DNA from 4 places in the Streptomyces sp. NPDC056987 genome. Region 1 is predicted to be linked to each of the others. Evidence: riboswitches for the same ligand, from Rfam matches in the RefSeq annotation. Region 1 holds a riboswitch; each other region holds the start of a gene.
What was found. Region 1 has a riboswitch for cobalamin ahead of ACFTZC_RS34230 (ribonucleoside-diphosphate reductase subunit alpha). Riboswitches for the same ligand answer to the same signal wherever they lie in the genome.

Region 1 (4,150 bases):
GCTGGTCATCTGGATGATCGCGTACGGCTTCCTCGCCTCCGTGCTGCCGGTGTGGATGCTGCTGGCGCCGCGCGACTACCTGTCGACCTTCATGAAGGTCGGCACGATCGTGCTGCTGGCGCTGGGCGTGGTGATCGCGCTGCCCACCATGAAGATGGAGGCGATCACCGACTTCGCGAGCCGCGGTGACGGCCCAGTCTTCGCCGGGTCGATGTTCCCGTTCGTCTTCATCACCATCGCGTGCGGCGCGCTCTCGGGTTTCCACTCGCTGATCTCCTCGGGCACGACGCCGAAGATGGTCCAGAAGGAGACCCAGATCCGGATGATCGGTTACGGCGCGATGCTGACCGAGTCGTTCGTCGCGATCATGGCGCTGATCGCCGCCTGCATCATCGACCCGGGGCTGTACTTCGCGGTCAACTCCCCGGCCGGGGTCATCGGCGGTACGGTCGAGTCCGCCTCGCAGGCCGTCGCCAACCTGGGCTTCACCATCTCGCCCGACCAGCTCGCCCAGGCGGCCAAGGACGTCGAGGAGACGAGCCTGCTGTCGCGGACGGGCGGGGCACCGACCTTCGCCCTCGGCATGGCGGAGATCTTCTCGTCCGTCGTCGGCGGCACCGCCATGAAGGCGTTCTGGTACCACTTCGCGATCATGTTCGAGGCGCTGTTCATCCTCACCACGGTGGACGCGGGGACGCGTGTCGGGCGCTTCATGCTCCAGGACATGCTCGGCAACGTGTACAAGCCGATGCGCGAGGTGAGCTGGAAGCCGGGCGTCTGGTTCGCCAGCGCGGTGGTGGTCGGCGGCTGGGGCTACTTCCTCTGGGTCGGCGTCCATGACCCGCTGGGCGGCATCAACCAGCTCTTCCCGCTCTTCGGCATCGCCAACCAGCTCCTGGCGGCCGTGGCGCTCGCCGTCTGCACCACGCTGCTGGTCAAGTCCGGCCGCCTGAAGTGGGCGTGGGTGACGGCCGTACCGCTCGCCTGGGACGCCGCCGTCACGCTCACCGCGAGCTGGCAGAAGATCTTCTCGTCCGACCCGAGGGTGGGCTTCTTCACCCAGCGCGACGTGTACCAGTCGGCCATCGACCGGGGCGAGGTGCTGGCCCCGGCCAAGAGCATGGACGACATGCACACCGTGGTCACCAACTCCACGGTGGACGGGGTGCTTTCGGCGCTCTTCGCGGTCCTCATCCTCGTGGTCATCGCGGACGCCGGACGGGTCTGCTTCAAGGCGATCCGCGATCCGGAGGGCGTCCGGCTGGCGGAGGTCCCGTACGTCGAGTCGAAGATCGTCGCCCCGGCCGGCCTGATCCCCACCCAGGAGGAGAAGGCGGAACTGGCCGCCGCCGAGGCCACCAGGGAGCGGGAGAGCGTCCCGGCGGGAACGGGCCCGGCATGACCCGGATCCAGAGCCGGGCGGATCGGGTACGGCACATGGCCGGGCGGATCCGCTGGTACGTACGGGAGTTCACCGGCGAGTCGGCGTACGAGCGCTACGTGGCCCACGCCCGGGCCCACGCGGACGCGGCAGCCGGTGCGGGAGCGGGCGTGGGCACGGGTACGGGTACGGGCGTAGGTGCCGGCGCCGGTGACCCGGCGGGCGGGATCATGACCCGCCGCGCCTTCGAACGCAGCCGTACGGACGCCCGCGAGGCCGATCCGCGCGAGGGCTTCCGCTGCTGCTGAGCCGCCGCCGATCCCGCACTGCGGCGCCGTACGACACAACATCTGGGGGGTGGCGCGGCGCGCGCCCCCCAGATGTATGCTCGACCTCGCTGTCGACGCAGGGGAATCCGGTGTGAATCCGGAACTGTCCCGCAACGGTGTACTGTGGCGCGCTTTGTCGCGCCCGCCAGTCCGAACACCTGCCGGCAGTGCGTCCGGCTCGACCGATCCGGGCGCCCAGACGTCCGGGCCTCGCGGTTGGGCCGGTGGACGCGGCGCGGTGTGCTGCCCTCTGCGATGACGGGCGTACGGCCGTGCGCGCGGACCCGTGCCTCCTCGCGGCCCAGAGCCGAGCGAGGGAGAGCACCACGTGACCATCGCGCCAGCGGATCCGGTTTCAGCAACGACCGAGCGGGGGCCCGGAGCCGGGCAGCCACCGGCGGCCGACGCCCCCGGCACCGCGCTGCTGCGGATCCTGACCGAGCTGACCGCCGATCTGCCCGACGCCGACCCGGGCAGGATCGCCGCCGCCGCGCTGCGCGGCCGTAACGCCCGCTCGGACGAGGCCGAGCTGCGCGAGCTGGCCACGGAGGCGGCGGCCGGACAGATCTCCGAGGACCCCGCGTACTCCCGGCTCGCCGCCCGGCTGCTCACCCGTACGATCGCCGACGAGGCCGCGTCCCAGGGCGCCGTGTCGTTCTCCGCGTCCGTCGCCACCGGCCACCGCGAGGGCCTGATCGCGGACCGTACGGCCGGCTTCGTCGCGCGCCACGCCGCACGCCTGGACGCGCTGATCGACCCGGCCGCCGACGACCGCTTCGGCTACTTCGGGCTGCGCACCCTCTACAGCCGCTATCTTCTCCGGCACCCCCTCACCCGGCAGGTCGTCGAGACGCCGCAGCACTTCCTGCTGCGCGTCGCCGCCGGGCTCGCCGAGGACGACAGCGACCGGGCGGTGGCGGAGGTCGGGCGGCTCTACGGGCTGATGAGCCGCCTCGACTACCTCCCCTCCTCCCCCACGCTCTTCAACTCCGGCACCCGCCACCCCCAGATGTCCTCCTGCTACCTGCTGGACTCGCCGCTGGACGAGCTGGACTCGATCTACGACCGGTACCACCAGGTGGCGCGGCTCTCGAAGCACGCGGGCGGGATCGGGCTCTCGTACTCCCGTATCCGCTCGCGCGGTTCACTGATCCGGGGGACGAACGGCCACTCCAACGGCATCGTCCCGTTCCTGCGGACCCTCGACTCCTCCGTCGCCGCCGTCAACCAGGGCGGCCGGCGCAAGGGCGCGGCCTGCGTCTACCTGGAGACCTGGCACGCGGACCTGGAGGAGTTCCTCGAACTGCGCGACAACACGGGCGAGGACGCGCGCCGTACGCACAACCTCAATCTCGCGCACTGGATCCCCGACGAGTTCATGCGCCGGGTCGAGGCGGACGGCGTCTGGTCGCTCTTCTCCCCCGTGGACGTGCCGGACCTGGTCGACCTGTGGGGCGACGCCTTCGACGCCGCGTACCGCAAGGCGGAGGCCGACGGTCTCGCGCGCAGGACCCTCAAGGCCCGTGAGCTGTACGGCCGGATGATGCGCACCCTCGCGCAGACCGGCAACGGCTGGATGACCTTCAAGGACGCGTCGAACCGTACGGCCAACCAGACCGCCGAGCCCGGCCACACCGTCCACTCCTCCAACCTCTGCACCGAGATCCTGGAGGTCACGGACGACGGCGAGACGGCCGTCTGCAACCTCGGCTCCGTCAACCTGGGCGCGTTCGTGGACGCGGCCACCGGCGACATCGACTGGGCGCGGCTGGACGAGACCGTCCGTACGGCCGTCACCTTCCTCGACCGGGTCGTCGACATCAACTTCTACCCGACCGAGCAGGCCGGCCGCTCCAACGCCAAGTGGCGCCCGGTGGGCCTGGGCGCGATGGGCCTCCAGGACGTCTTCTTCAAGAAGCGGCTGCCCTTCGACTCCCCCGAGGCCGCCGCGCTCTCCACCCGGTTCGCCGAACGGATCATGCTCGCGGCGTACGAGGCCTCCTGCGACCTCGCCGAGCGGGACGGCCCGCTCCCCGCCTGGTCCAAGACGCGCGCGGCGCGCGGGGTACTCCACCCCGACCACTACGACGTGACGCTGAACTGGCCCGAGCGCTGGGCGGCGCTGCGCGCCCGGGTCGCGGAGACCGGCATGCGCAACTCCCTCCTCCTCGCCATCGCGCCGACGGCGACCATCGCGTCGATCGCGGGCGTGTACGAGTGCATCGAGCCGCAGGTCTCGAACCTGTTCAAGCGCGAGACGCTCTCCGGGGAGTTCCTCCAGGTCAACTCCTACCTGGTGGAGGAGTTGAAGCGGCTCGGCGTCTGGGACGCCCGGACCCGCGAGGCGCTGCGCGAGGCGAGCGGCTCGGTGGCGGGCTTCGGCTGGATCCCGGCGGAGGTACGGGAACTGTTCCGTACGGCGTGGGAGATCCCGCAGCGG
Region 2 (4,150 bases), on a different contig from region 1:
GACCGGCCTCCGTCCGGCCCTCCGCCACGCCCCGCGCGCCCGTCATCTCGCCTCGCTCGTCCGCCAGTTCGCCGTGTTCGCCGGTCCCGTCATCCGTCATACGGCGATCCTGCCAGGCCCCGCCGTCAACCTCACGGGGTGAGTCACCCCGAAGACCCACCTAGTTCATCTTCCGTTCACCCTGACTCCCTACGTTCACCGAGGCCACCGACGTCGAACGATTGCCTGGGTCCTGGGTCAATGGAACACATCACACTGCTGCTCGCGATCGTGATCGTGACAGCGCTCGTGTTCGATTTCACGAACGGTTTCCACGACACCGCCAACGCGATGGCGACGACCATCTCGACCGGCGCTCTGAAGCCCAAGGTCGCGGTGGGCATGTCCGCGGTCCTGAATCTCGTCGGCGCGTTCCTGTCCGTGGAGGTCGCCAAGACGATCTCCGGCGGGCTCATCAACGAACAGGGCATCAGAACCGAAGTCATCTTCGCGGCGCTCGTCGGCGCCATCCTGTGGAATCTCTTCACCTGGCTGCTCGGACTCCCGTCCAGCTCCTCCCACGCTCTCTTCGGCGGCCTGATCGGCGCGACCCTGATGTCCGTCGGCGCCTCGGGCGTCAACGGCGGGGTCGTCATCACCAAGGTCCTGATCCCCGCGCTCGCCGCCCCCGTCGTCGCCGGGCTCGCCGCCCTCCTCGCGACGCGGCTGACGTACCGGATCGGCCAGGCCGTCAACGACGGCGACGACCGGGTCACCGCCAAGGGTTACCGGGCCGGGCAGATCGCCTCCGCCGGGCTCGTCTCCCTGGCCCACGGCACCAACGACGCGCAGAAGACCATGGGCGTCATCACGCTCGCGCTGGTCACCGGCGGCGTTCTCGCCCCCGGCTCCAACCCGCCCCTGTGGGTCATCGTCTCCGCCGGGATCGCGATCGCGCTCGGCACGTACCTGGGCGGCTGGCGCATCATCCGCACCATGGGCACCGGCCTCACCGACCTCCAGCCGCAGCAGGGCTTCGCCGCCCAGACCAGCGCCGCGACGGTCATCCTGGCCTCCTCGCACCTCGGCTTCTCGCTCTCCACCACGCAGTCCTGCTCCGGCGCCGTCATGGGCGCGGGGCTCGGCCGCAAGGGCGGGGTGGTGCGCTGGTCCACGGCCACGCGGATGTTCGTCGCCTGGGGGCTGACGCTCCCGGCCGCGGGTCTGGTCGCCGCCGGCGCCGAGTTCCTGACCGGCCAGGGCACCTGGGGCATCGTCGTCGTCGCGGTGCTGCTGATCGCGGGCTCCGCCGGGATCTGGCTCGCCTCGCGCCGCAAGCCCGTCGACCACACCAACGTCAACGCCGACGAAGCCGTCGCCGACGGCGGCTCGGGCCGGACCGGTGAGCCGGCCGGTGTGGTGACCGCCGCCGTCGCGGCCGTCACCCCGCCTCCCCCGGCGGGCGCCGCGGGCCAGGACCTCTCGGCCACCATCCCCGCCCCGGCGGACCAGAGCGGCGAGCCCGCCCGCCGCGCCACGGTGTGATCCGCGCCGCCTCTTAGCGCCGCTCCTCCTCTCCGCCTCATCTCTCCGCGCCACCTCTCAGGAAGCGACCGCATGGACATCGACTGGGCAGCACTCGGCTCCGTCTTCGGCGTCAGCCTCGTGGCGACCGTCGCCCTCGTGGGCCTCTTCAGCCTGGGCGTCGTGGGCCTCGCCAAGCGGGGTTCCGCGCCCGCGCAGGGCCAGGCCGGGACCTCGACCGCCGCCTCCACCCCCGCCACCGGACCGGCGCCCCTCACCGCCCGCGCCGGCGCCTACCTGTGCTTCGCGCTCTGCGCCGGAGCCGTCGCGTACGGGATCAGCCTCATCGTGGCCTGACCGTCACGCACGCCATACGCGCCACACGCGCCACGCACGTCCCCGCGGGAGCCCCGCATCGGCCGACCGGTCCGGTGTGGGGCTCCGCACACTGTCCCGCCGCAGGTCAAGGATGAGTTGACGGGTCCTGCGCGGCGTGGTGGACTTCCGGGGCCATTGACGACGGCAGCAGAGGAAGCCGGTGCGAATCCGGCGCGGTCCCGCCACTGTCACTGTGAGCCTCGCCTCCAGGAGCCAGGAACTCTCGCCGTCGCATCACGTACGTCGAGCCGGGGCGCGGACCCTGAGTGAGGACACTTCGCCATGCCTGGCTGCGGTTCTGCCGCCGCGCGCGGCGGCGGCCGGGCCGCCCCTGCCGCCGAGCGGATCTTCGCGTACGGTGCCACCCTCGGGCTCCTGGCCGACCGGCTGTTCGGCGATCCGCGCCGGGGACATCCGGTGGCCGCCTTCGGCCGGGCCGCGGGAGCTGTCGAGCGCGCGCTGTGGCGCGACCACCGGGGCCGCGGCGCGCTGCACACCGCGCTCTGCGCCGGAGCCGCCGCCGGGGTCGCGGCACTGGCCGCGGCGGCGGTACGCGAGCGGCCCGCCGCCGCCGTGACGCTGACCGCCGCCGCCACCTGGGCCGTGGTGGGGGGCACTTCGCTGGGCCGGGAGGCACGGGCCGTCGGCGCGGCGCTCACCGCCGGGGACCTCGAAGGGGCCCGCGGGCGACTGCCGCATCTGTGCGGGCGTGACCCGTACTCCCTGGACGAGGACCAGATCGCGCGCGCCGTCGTGGAGTCCGTCGCCGAGAACACCTCCGACGCCGTCGTCGGCGCCCTGGTGTGGGGCGCGCTCGCCGGGACGCCGGGGCTCGTGGGGTTCCGCGCCGTGAACACGCTGGACGCGATGGTGGGTCACAAGAGCGCCCGTTACCGCCGGTTCGGCTGGGCGTCGGCCCGCCTCGACGACGTCGTGGGGTGGCCGGGCGCCCGGCTGACCGCCGCGCTGGCCGTCGCCGCGGGCCCGGACCGCCGAGGCGCGCTGCGGGCCCTGCGGCAGGACGCGCACCGCCATCCGAGCCCCAACGCGGGCCCCGTGGAGGCGTCGTTCGCCGGGGCGCTGGGCGTACGGCTCGGCGGGACCCTCGCGTACGGCGGGCGGGTGGAGCACCGGCCCGTCCTGAACGGCACGGGGCGCCCCGTCGGGGTCCCGGACATCGAGCGCGCCGTACGGCTGGCCGGCCGGGTCAACGTGCTGGCTCTCGCGGCCTGCGTGACGGGCCGATTCGTGTACGGGGCGATGCGTACCGGGAGGCCTGGATGAGCCGGAACAGCGGTGGCGCGGGGCTCGGCGGAGGGCTGCTGATCGCCGGGACGACCTCCGACGCGGGCAAGAGCGTCGTCACGGCGGGGATCTGCCGCTGGCTGGTGCGCCAGGGCGTGAAGGTCGCGCCGTTCAAGGGCCAGAACATGTCGCTGAACTCGTTCGTGACGCGCGAAGGGGCGGAGATCGGGCGCGCCCAGGCGATGCAGGCACAGGCCGCGCGGGTGGAGCCGACCGCGCTGATGAACCCCGTCCTGCTCAAGCCGGGCAGCGACCGCAGCAGCCAGGTGGTGCTGATGGGGAAGCCCGTCGGGGAACTGAGTGCACGCGGCTACCACGGAGGCAGGCAGGAGGCGCTGCTCGGGCCGGTTCTGGAGTGCCTGGCGGAGCTGCGGTCCACGTACGACGCCGTGATCTGCGAGGGCGCCGGCAGCCCGGCGGAGATCAATCTGCGCCGGACGGACATCGTGAACATGGGCATCGCGCGGGCCGCGCGGCTGCCGGTGGTCGTGGTCGGGGACATCGACCGGGGCGGGGTGTTCGCCTCCTTCTTCGGGACGACCGCGCTGCTGAGCCCCGAGGACCAGGCGCTGGTCGCGGGGTATCTCGTCAACAAGTTCCGGGGCGACGTGTCGCTGCTGGAGCCGGGGCTCGACATGCTGCGCGGGCTGACCGGGCGGGCGACGCTCGGGGTGCTGCCCTTCCGGCACGGTCTGGGCATCGACGAGGAGGACGGGCTGCGGGTCTCGCTGCGCGGCGCCCTGCGCGAGTCGGTGGTGGCTCCCCCGTACGGCGAGGACGTGCTGCGGATCGCGGTCTGCGCCGTACCCCTCATGTCGAACTTCACCGATGTGGACGCGCTGGCGGCGGAGCCCGGGGTCGTGGTGCGGTTCGTGGACCGCCCCGAGGAGCTGGCCGACGCCGATCTGGTGATCGTGCCGGGCACGCGCGGCACGGTGCGGGCGCTGGCCTGGCTGCGGGAGCG
Region 3 (4,150 bases), on a different contig from region 1:
CAGTTGGGCGAACTGCTTGTCGCTCAGCCTCGGCAGTGACGCCGGCCCCTGTGACCGCAGAGCGCGCGGACCGCCTCGTCCCACATCTGCCGCCAGCGCTGCACTGAACGAACGCTGACCCGTAGGTCCTTGGCGATCACCGAGCTCGCCTCGCCCCGGGCGAACCCCTCAGCCGCCTTGAGCCGTAACTCCTCGCGGAACTGCTGCCGTTCGGCGGTCAGCCCGCCCCCTTGTGGATACCGCGTGCCCCGGTGATACCGCACGAGCGACGAGCCGTCAGTCCCTACGACTCCACAAGTTCAACCTCAGTAGGAGAGGCTCTCGACGGTAAAAGTGACCTCCGCCTCACCGTTCGTGCCCCGGACGGTCCTGGTCTGCTGCCCAGTCTTGTCGTGGTGCGAGTCCCACACGATGCTGCCGTTCACGTCGACATCGTCGACCGGCGCGAAGATTCCGTCGTAGTCCAGCAAGAGGACGTCGATGCCGAGGATGCCGTCGGGAGCTTGGACCCAGTAGTCCTTGGGCGTCAGCATTCAACGGACACAGCGGCTGGCGGTTGCTGTCCCGCTCGTGCCGTCGGGCGCCGGACATCAGACGGGCGGTCCAGCATGCCGGAAGTCCGTGCGTTCCTCGCTTGAGCTGCCGATCCTGGGCTGCCGTCCTTCAGGTGACTCCGTGCTCCGGAAAGCGACCGGGCTCAGCCACTTCGACCGCACCTACCTCAACCGCCCGGCAGATCGAGTGTTTCATCGCGAGGACGCCCTACTCCGGGTGGTCCGCGTACGGACGCCACCCGTGGCCGCAACCCGAGCAGACCATGTCCGCAGGGTGCCCCCATCGTCCCCCAGATCTGGAGTTCCTGGGACTGGCAGGCCGGGCGGGCCAGAATCTCCGTGGTCGCCTCTGCCGTCCGCGCTGACGCTGCAAGGCGGTCTTTTGTCGCGACGAGGGAGCTGACGTGGTTCCGGCCCGCAACTATGGGAGAGACCGTGCAGAACCATCAAGCGGGTTCCTCGGCTCGGGCTCGGGGTTCCGGCGAGGCGGTAGGAGCCAGTACCGGTCCCGGCGATCGCGCCGTTGAAGGCCGGGCGGGAGTTCTCGCGCTCCGTGTCAGATTCCGGAATGTGAACACGCTCGACCAAAGGGCTGTCCACACTCTAGCCTGGCCATGCAGCTGGTTCGCCCTGCCCTCCAGGCAGACGCGTCGTAAGAGGGAACCCGGTGGGAATCCGGGACTGCCCCGCAGCGGTGAGTGGGAACGACCGCCGTCATACGCACTGGATCCGACGTACAGGGTCCGGGAAGCGACGGCCAGTAGGTGTCTTCCTCAGGAAGGCGTGCTCGCGAGTCCGAAGACCTGCCCGTTGCCCGTGTGCGAACCATTCGTGCGCGGAGATCCCGGTGACCTCGTGGGCGGGTCGGCGTACATATCAGGCGGATGACCGCGCTGTGCCGCGCGAGGTCGGGTCCGTCCGGTTCGTCACCCCTTCGCGCTCGCGTCCTGTCCCGGGATTCCAGGGAGATATCTCGCGAAGGAGATTTCCGTGACAACGAAGTCCGCAGCCGCGGCAGCACGGGCCACCGTGTACGGCTACCCCCGCCAGGGCCCGAACCGGGAACTCAAGAAGGCGATCGAGGGCTACTGGAAGGGCCGCGTCACCGCCGACGCCCTGCAGGCGACCGCCGCCGAGCTCCGGCGGAGCAACTGGCGGCACCTCTCCGACGCCAGGATCGACGAGGTGCCGACCGGTGACTTCTCGTACTACGACCAGGTCCTCGACACCACCGTCATGGTGGGCGCGATCCCCGACCGGCACCGCGCCGCCGTCCAGGCCGACGCGCTGGACGGCTACTTCGCCATGGCCCGCGGTACCCAGGAGATCGCTCCCCTGGAGATGACCAAGTGGTTCGACACCAACTACCACTACCTGGTCCCCGAACTGGGCCCCGACACCGTCTTCACGGCCGACTCCACCAAGCAGGTCGCCGAGCTGAAAGAAGCCCTCACCCAGGGACTCACCCCCCGGCCCGTGCTGGTCGGACCCGTCACGTACCTCCTGCTCGCCAAGCCTGCTCCCGGCGCGCCCGCGGGCTTCGAACCGCTGATGCTCCTGGACCGGCTGCTTCCTGTGTACGCCGAAGTCCTCGCCGACCTGCGCGCGGCCGGCGCCGAGTGGGTCCAGCTCGACGAGCCCGCCCTCGTGCAGGACCGCACCCCGGCCGAACTGAAGGCCGCCGAGCGCGCCTACCGTGAGCTCGGCGGTCACGCCGACCGGCCGAAGGTGCTCGTCGCCTCCTACTTCGACCGGCTCGGCGACGCCCTGCCGGTGCTGGCCAAGGCGCCGGTGGACGGGCTGGCGCTGGACTTCACCGGGGCCGCCGCCGCCAACCTGAACGCCCTGGCCGCCGTCGGCGGACTGCCCGGCAAGCGCCTGGTCGCCGGTGTCGTCAATGGCCGCAACATCTGGATCAACGACTTGGAGAAGTCGCTGTCCACTCTCGGCACCCTCCTCGGGCTCGCCGACCGCGTCGATGTCGCCGCCTCCTGCTCCTTTCTGCACGTCCCGCTGGACGCCACGGCCGAGCGGGACATCGACCCGCAGATCCGGCGCTGGCTGGCCTTCGCCCAGCAGAAGACGGCTGAGATCGTCACGCTCGCCAGGGGCCTCGCCCAGGGCACCGACACCATCACCGGCGAACTCGCCGCCAACCGCGCCGATCTCGCCGCCCGCGCCAGCTCACCCATCACGCGTGACCCCGCCGTGCGAGCCCACTCCGAGGCCGTGACGGACGCCGACGCGCGACGCTCCCGGCCGTACGCCGAACGCGCCGCGGCCCAGCGCTCCCACCTCGGCCTGCCTCTGCTGCCGACCACGACCATCGGCTCGTTCCCGCAGACGACCGAACTGCGCACCGCCCGTGCCAACCTGCGTGCCGGCCGCATCGACTCCGCCGGGTACGAGGAGCGCATCAAGGCGGAGATCCAGGAGGTCATCTCCTTCCAGGAGAAGATCGGCATCGATGTCCTGGTGCACGGCGAGCCCGAGCGCAACGACATGGTGCAGTACTTCGCCGAACAGCTCACCGGCTACCTCGCCACCCAGCACGGCTGGGTCCAGTCCTACGGCACCCGGTACGTCCGCCCGCCGATCCTCGCCGGGGACATCTCCCGCCCCGAGCCGATGACCGTACGCTGGACGTCCTACGCCCAGTCGCTGAGCGACCGCCCGGTCAAGGGCATGCTCACCGGCCCGGTCACCATGCTTGCCTGGTCCTTCGTCCGCGACGACCAACCCCTCGGCGACACCGCCCGCCAGGTCGCCCTCGCCCTGCGCGACGAGGTGAACGACCTGGAGGCGGCCGGGACCTCGGTCATCCAGGTGGACGAGCCCGCGCTACGCGAGACCCTGCCTCTGCGGGCCGCCGACCGCGCGGCGTACCTGGCGTGGGCGACGGAGGCGTTCCGGCTCACCACAGCCGGAGTGCGGCCGGACACCCAGATCCACACGCACATGTGCTACGCCGAGTTCGGCGACATCGTGCAGGCGATCGATGATCTCGACGCCGACGTCATCAGCCTGGAGGCCGCCCGCTCCCACATGCAGGTCGCCCGCGAACTCGCCGCCCACGGCTACCCGCGCGAGGCCGGGCCGGGTGTCTACGACATCCACTCCCCGCGCGTGCCGAGCACGGATGAGGCTGCGGAGCTCCTGCGAACCGGACTGAAGGCCATCCCCGCCGAGCGGCTGTGGGTCAACCCCGACTGCGGGCTGAAGACCCGCGGCTGGCCCGAGACCCACGCATCCCTGGAGAACCTGGCCGCCGCCGCCCGCGCGGTCCGCGAGGAACTCACCGCGTCCTGACCGCAAGCCCGGTCGGCTGGGGGAGGAAGCATCCGCCTTCCTCCCCCAGCCCCCGGCTTGAGAGAGAGCAGCAGCCCATGGCTCTCGGCATCCCCAGTACAAGCGCGGACAGAGCACTGTCCATTCGTGACCTCCTCGCACGAGGAGGTCACTCTTACTCCTTCGAATTCATGCCCCCCGCGCAGCACGGCCGCCGAAGCCGGGCTCTGGACCCGCGAAATCCGCGTCGGTGTACTCGGTGAACGGCTTGCCGATGTAGACGCCGGCGCTGTTGACCACGGTGTCGA
Region 4 (4,150 bases), on a different contig from region 1:
GGCGGCCGGGCCGTGATCGTCTCGCGTCCCGGCGAGGGCACGACCGTACGGCTGGAGTGGCCCCGTGCCTGACCAGCCGAAGGCGGGTACTCCGGGTACGCCGGGCACTCCGGGCGCTGTTGACGCGGCTGGCGTCCCGGCGGACATCCCGGCGGACATCCCGGCGGACATCCCGGCGGACGTCGCGGCCGATGTCCCTGCGGACATCCCGGCCGCCGACCCGCTGACCGACCGGATCGCCCGTGACATGCGCGCCGGGCTGCGCGTGGCCGGGCTGTTCATCCTCACCGCCGTGCACCTCGGGCTGGCGCTGCCCGCCCTCCTCGCCAGTCTGCGCGGTTACGACCGGCCCTGGGTCCAGCTCTTCGCGTTCACCCTGCTCACCCTCCTCATCATGGTGGACGCGCTGCTCGGCGCCGACGGGCGCGGCCGACCACGCCCATGGGTCGTGCTCGGTCTGACCTGCGCCCTCGTGGCGTCGGCCGTCTCCACCGGCCGGCTGCCCGTGGCGGACTTCATCGGGACCCCGCACTGGACATTCCTGGAGATCGGCTGGTTCGGGGTGCTGCTGCTCTTCGACGCCGGGCTGCGGCCGACACTCGTCTTCATCGGCGGCCATCTCGTCCTCACCTTGACGCAGTTGCTGCTCGCGGGGGTGCCGACCCGGCAGGCCGCCTCCGGCATGGCCGTCAGCGCCCTGGCCATCTGCACCTTCCAGGTCGCCGCCGCGATGCTCGCCCGCTCGCTCGGTGACTGCGCCGCCGCCGCGAGCGCCACCGCGCGCGAGCAGGAGCGCGTCCGTACGGAGGCCGCCGTCGCCGCGCAGGTCCACGCCGACCAGCGGGCCCGCTACGCCGAACTGGACCGTTCCGTCATGCCGTTGCTGACCGGGCTCGCCGACGGCTCGCTCGACCCGGGGGACGAGGCCGCCCGGCGCCGCTCCGCCGTCGAGGCCGCCCGGCTCAGACGGCTCTTCGCGGAACGCGACCACGCGCACGATCCGCTGCTCCACGAACTGCGCGCCGGTATCGACGTCGCCGAACGCCACGGCGTCGACGTACAGCTCGCCGTACGCGGGGCCTGCGCCCCGGTCGACCGGCGGCTGCGCCGCGCGCTCACCGAGCCCGTGCTGGCCGCGCTCGCGACCGCCGAGCGCGACGCCCGCGCCACGGTCGTGCGTGGCGGCGGCCTGGTGCGGGTGAGTGTGGTGACCGACTGCCCGGCGACGGGGCCGACGGAGATCCCCGAACCGACCGAGCCGGGGGTACGGGTGCGCACGGTGCGCAGCGAGGGGCGGCTGCTGGTGGAGGCGTCGTGCACCCTCGACGGCCCGGACGACACCCCCGAGGACGCGCTCACCGCGTCACAGCTCGTCCAGTGACGTCAGCCCGTCCTGAATGGCCCGCGCGACCAGGTTCGCCTTGGTCGTCGCGGGCCGCCCCGCGTTGGCGTACTTGATGCGCACCCGCTCCAGATACGTGTTCACCGTACGGACCGAGAGCCCCAGGCTCGCCCCGACCATCGCCTTGGACTCCGACTGGAACCACTCCAGCAGCACCTCCACCTCGCGCGGCGTCAGCGCGGGCCGCCCCTTCCGGGCGTCGCTGCCGAACGCCCCGGCCAGCGCGGGCGGTGTGTACGGGCGGCAGTCGGCCGCCGCCAGCGTCGCCGCCATGAGGTGCCGTTCGCCCTCGGCCTTGGTGAGGTACGTGAACGCCCCCAGGTCCAGGCAGGTCAGCGCGGTCTCCTGGCTGTCCTGCATCGTGTAGACGATGACCTGCCGTTCGCCCGCGACGAGTTGGCGCAGTTCGGGGTAGGCGGGCACCCCGTGAGCGAGCTGGAGGTCGAGCACCACCACATCCGCGTCCCGTCCCGGCCCCGTCGTCGCCACCGACAGGTCCGGCCCCTTGGCGGTCACCGCGATGGGCCGCTCCGACGCCGCGTACCAGGACTCGATGCCCGCGAGGACCACGGGATGGTCGTCGATCAGAGCGACACTCACGGGCGAGGTTTCCGGCATGCCTCATTGTCCGCCGCCCCCGTTCCCGCCGATCGCCGCCGGGTGGAAAGCGCCGGAAAGTGCTGGTGTGGGGCGGAAAACCGCCTGTGATAGCTTGCCGAGGCCAGTCGAACCCATGTACGTGGGTCAGGGAATCCGGTGGGAATCCGGAGCTGACGCGCAGCGGTGAGGGCGACGGGCGGGGCATCGGCCACTGGACGGCAGTCCGGGAAGGCGCCTCCGTCCGGGTGACCCCGAGTCCGAAGACCTGCTGGCGGCCTCCGTCCGCGTCCTGTGGCGGGGGAGCACCGTACGACCGGGCTCCGCGCATGAGCCCTCGACGCAGAGGAACGACTCCGTGCCGATCGCACGCCTCGCCCGCCGTGCCACCCCTTTCCTCGCCGCCGGCGCCCTGCTGCTCACCGGCTGCGGTACCGGCCCGGACTCCGGAGCTGATTCCGCTTCCGGTTCCGCATCCAATTCAGGTTCCGGTTCCGGTTCCGCCCGGGCCGCCGGCTATCCCCGTACCGTCACCAACTGCGGTCGGGAGGTACGGATCGAGGCGCCGCCTGAGCGGGCCGTCTCGCTCAACCAGGGCACCACGGAGATCATGCTCTCCCTCGGCCTCGGCGACCGCATGGCCGGGACCGCCACCTGGACCGACCCGCTGCCGAAGAGCCTGGAGAAGGAGAACGCAGGGGTCGAGCGGCTGGCGGACAACAGCCCCTCCTTCGAGAAGGTCCTGGACGCCGAGCCCGACTTCGTCGCCGCCTCCTTCGAGTCCACCCTGGGCAAGGGCGGCGTGGCCACGCGCGCACAGTTCGAGGAGGTGGGCGTACCGGCGTACGTCTCGCCGTCCGACTGCGCCAAGGACAACACCGGCGACACCGACGGATCCCGCGCGACGCCGCTGACGATGGAGGACGTCTACGGCGAGATCCGCGATCTGGCCACGGTGTTCGGCGTCGAGGAGCGCGGTGCCCGGCTCGTCGCGGGGCTGAAGGACCGGATGGCGAAGGCGGTCGCCGGGATCGACGCGAAGAAGGCGAAGGACACCACCGTCCTGTACTGGTTCGCCAACTCCGAGGCCCCCTTCATGGGCGGCTGCTGCGGCGCGCCCGGCATCATCACCGACGCCGTCGGCGCCGAGAACGTCTTCGACGACACCCACGACGAATGGCCGCAGATCAACTGGGAGACGGTCGCCGACCGCGACCCCGCCTTCCTCGTGATCGGCGACCTCACCCGTAAGTCGCAGACGGCCGAGTCGGCGGCGAAGAAGATCGAGTTCCTGGAGACCAACCCGGTCACCAGGGTCATGGACGCGGTGAAGCACCAGCGGTACGTACGCCTCAGCGGCCAGGCGATGAACCCGAGCATCCGCACCGTGGAGGGCGTCGAGCAGGTGGCGGCGGCGCTGCGCGCGTACGCACCCGCCAAGTGACCACCGCGGAACGGGCGTCGCGGACGCCCGCCGAAGGGAGCCCGACGCCGCCGGACCCCGGCGGCTCCCGCGGGGGCCGGCGGGCCGCGGCCTGGATCCGCCCGGTGGGGTGGGCCTGCGGCCTCGCCGCGCTCGCCTTCTCCGTCGCCGTGGCGATCACCATCGGGCCCGCGGACATCCGTGTCGGAGACGTCTGGTCGGTCGTCGGCGCGCACCTGGGCCGGGGCGAGTCGCAGCTCACCCCGATCCGCGACGGCATCGTCTGGAACCTGCGGCTGCCGCGCACCCTGCTGGCGGCCGTCTGCGGCGCCGGGCTCGCGGTGTGCGGCGCGATCATGCAGTCCCTGCTCCGCAATCCGCTCGCCGACCCCTTCGTCCTCGGCGTCTCCTCGGGAGCCTCCACCGGCGCGGTCCTGGTGGTCGTGCTCGGGGTCGGGGGAGGGGCGCTGTCGGTCTCGGGCGGGGCGTTCCTCGGCGCGCTCTGCTCGTTCGGGATGGTGCTGCTGCTCAGCCACACGCTCGGCGGGACGACCGACCGGGTGGTGCTCTCCGGCGTGGCCGCGATGCAGCTCTTCTCCGCCCTCACCTCCTTCGTCGTCCTGACCGCCGCCGACGCGGAGACCACCCGCGGGGTGCTGTTCTGGCTGCTCGGCTCGCTCGGCGGCGCGGGCTGGACCGATGTCCAGGTCTGCGGCGCCGTCCTGCTG

Region 2: linked by a shared signal. The riboswitch ahead of ACFTZC_RS14730 (cobalamin biosynthesis protein) and the one ahead of ACFTZC_RS34230 (ribonucleoside-diphosphate reductase subunit alpha) in region 1 are both predicted to bind cobalamin.
Region 3: linked by a shared signal. The riboswitch ahead of metE (5-methyltetrahydropteroyltriglutamate--homocysteine S-methyltransferase) and the one ahead of ACFTZC_RS34230 (ribonucleoside-diphosphate reductase subunit alpha) in region 1 are both predicted to bind cobalamin.
Region 4: linked by a shared signal. The riboswitch ahead of ACFTZC_RS23585 (ABC transporter substrate-binding protein) and the one ahead of ACFTZC_RS34230 (ribonucleoside-diphosphate reductase subunit alpha) in region 1 are both predicted to bind cobalamin.

What each region holds. Positions count from the first base shown of each region.
Region 1 covers NZ_JBHURV010000041.1:72,605-76,754, reverse strand. The annotation lists gene ACFTZC_RS34240 (carbon starvation CstA family protein) at 1-1,402, shown strand, start outside; gene ACFTZC_RS34235 (CstA-like transporter-associated (seleno)protein) at 1,399-1,689, shown strand; cobalamin riboswitch at 1,723-1,891, shown strand; gene ACFTZC_RS34230 (ribonucleoside-diphosphate reductase subunit alpha) at 2,039-4,150, shown strand, end outside.
Region 2 covers NZ_JBHURV010000010.1:192,900-197,049, reverse strand. The annotation lists gene ACFTZC_RS14745 (class II aldolase/adducin family protein) at 1-46, opposite strand, end outside; gene ACFTZC_RS14740 (anion permease) at 241-1,524, shown strand; gene ACFTZC_RS14735 (hypothetical protein) at 1,597-1,860, shown strand; cobalamin riboswitch at 2,007-2,127, shown strand; gene ACFTZC_RS14730 (cobalamin biosynthesis protein) at 2,164-3,165, shown strand; gene ACFTZC_RS14725 (cobyric acid synthase) at 3,162-4,150, shown strand, end outside.
Region 3 covers NZ_JBHURV010000060.1:30,786-34,935, reverse strand. The annotation lists gene ACFTZC_RS39565 (hypothetical protein) at 24-140, opposite strand; gene ACFTZC_RS39560 (hypothetical protein) at 306-533, opposite strand; cobalamin riboswitch at 1,177-1,380, shown strand; gene metE (5-methyltetrahydropteroyltriglutamate--homocysteine S-methyltransferase) at 1,545-3,863, shown strand; gene ACFTZC_RS39550 (SDR family NAD(P)-dependent oxidoreductase) at 4,032-4,150, opposite strand, start outside.
Region 4 covers NZ_JBHURV010000021.1:45,752-49,901, forward strand. The annotation lists gene ACFTZC_RS23570 (sensor histidine kinase) at 1-72, shown strand, start outside; gene ACFTZC_RS23575 (hypothetical protein) at 65-1,381, shown strand; gene ACFTZC_RS23580 (DNA-binding response regulator) at 1,364-2,002, opposite strand; cobalamin riboswitch at 2,108-2,290, shown strand; gene ACFTZC_RS23585 (ABC transporter substrate-binding protein) at 2,358-3,443, shown strand; gene ACFTZC_RS23590 (FecCD family ABC transporter permease) at 3,440-4,150, shown strand, end outside.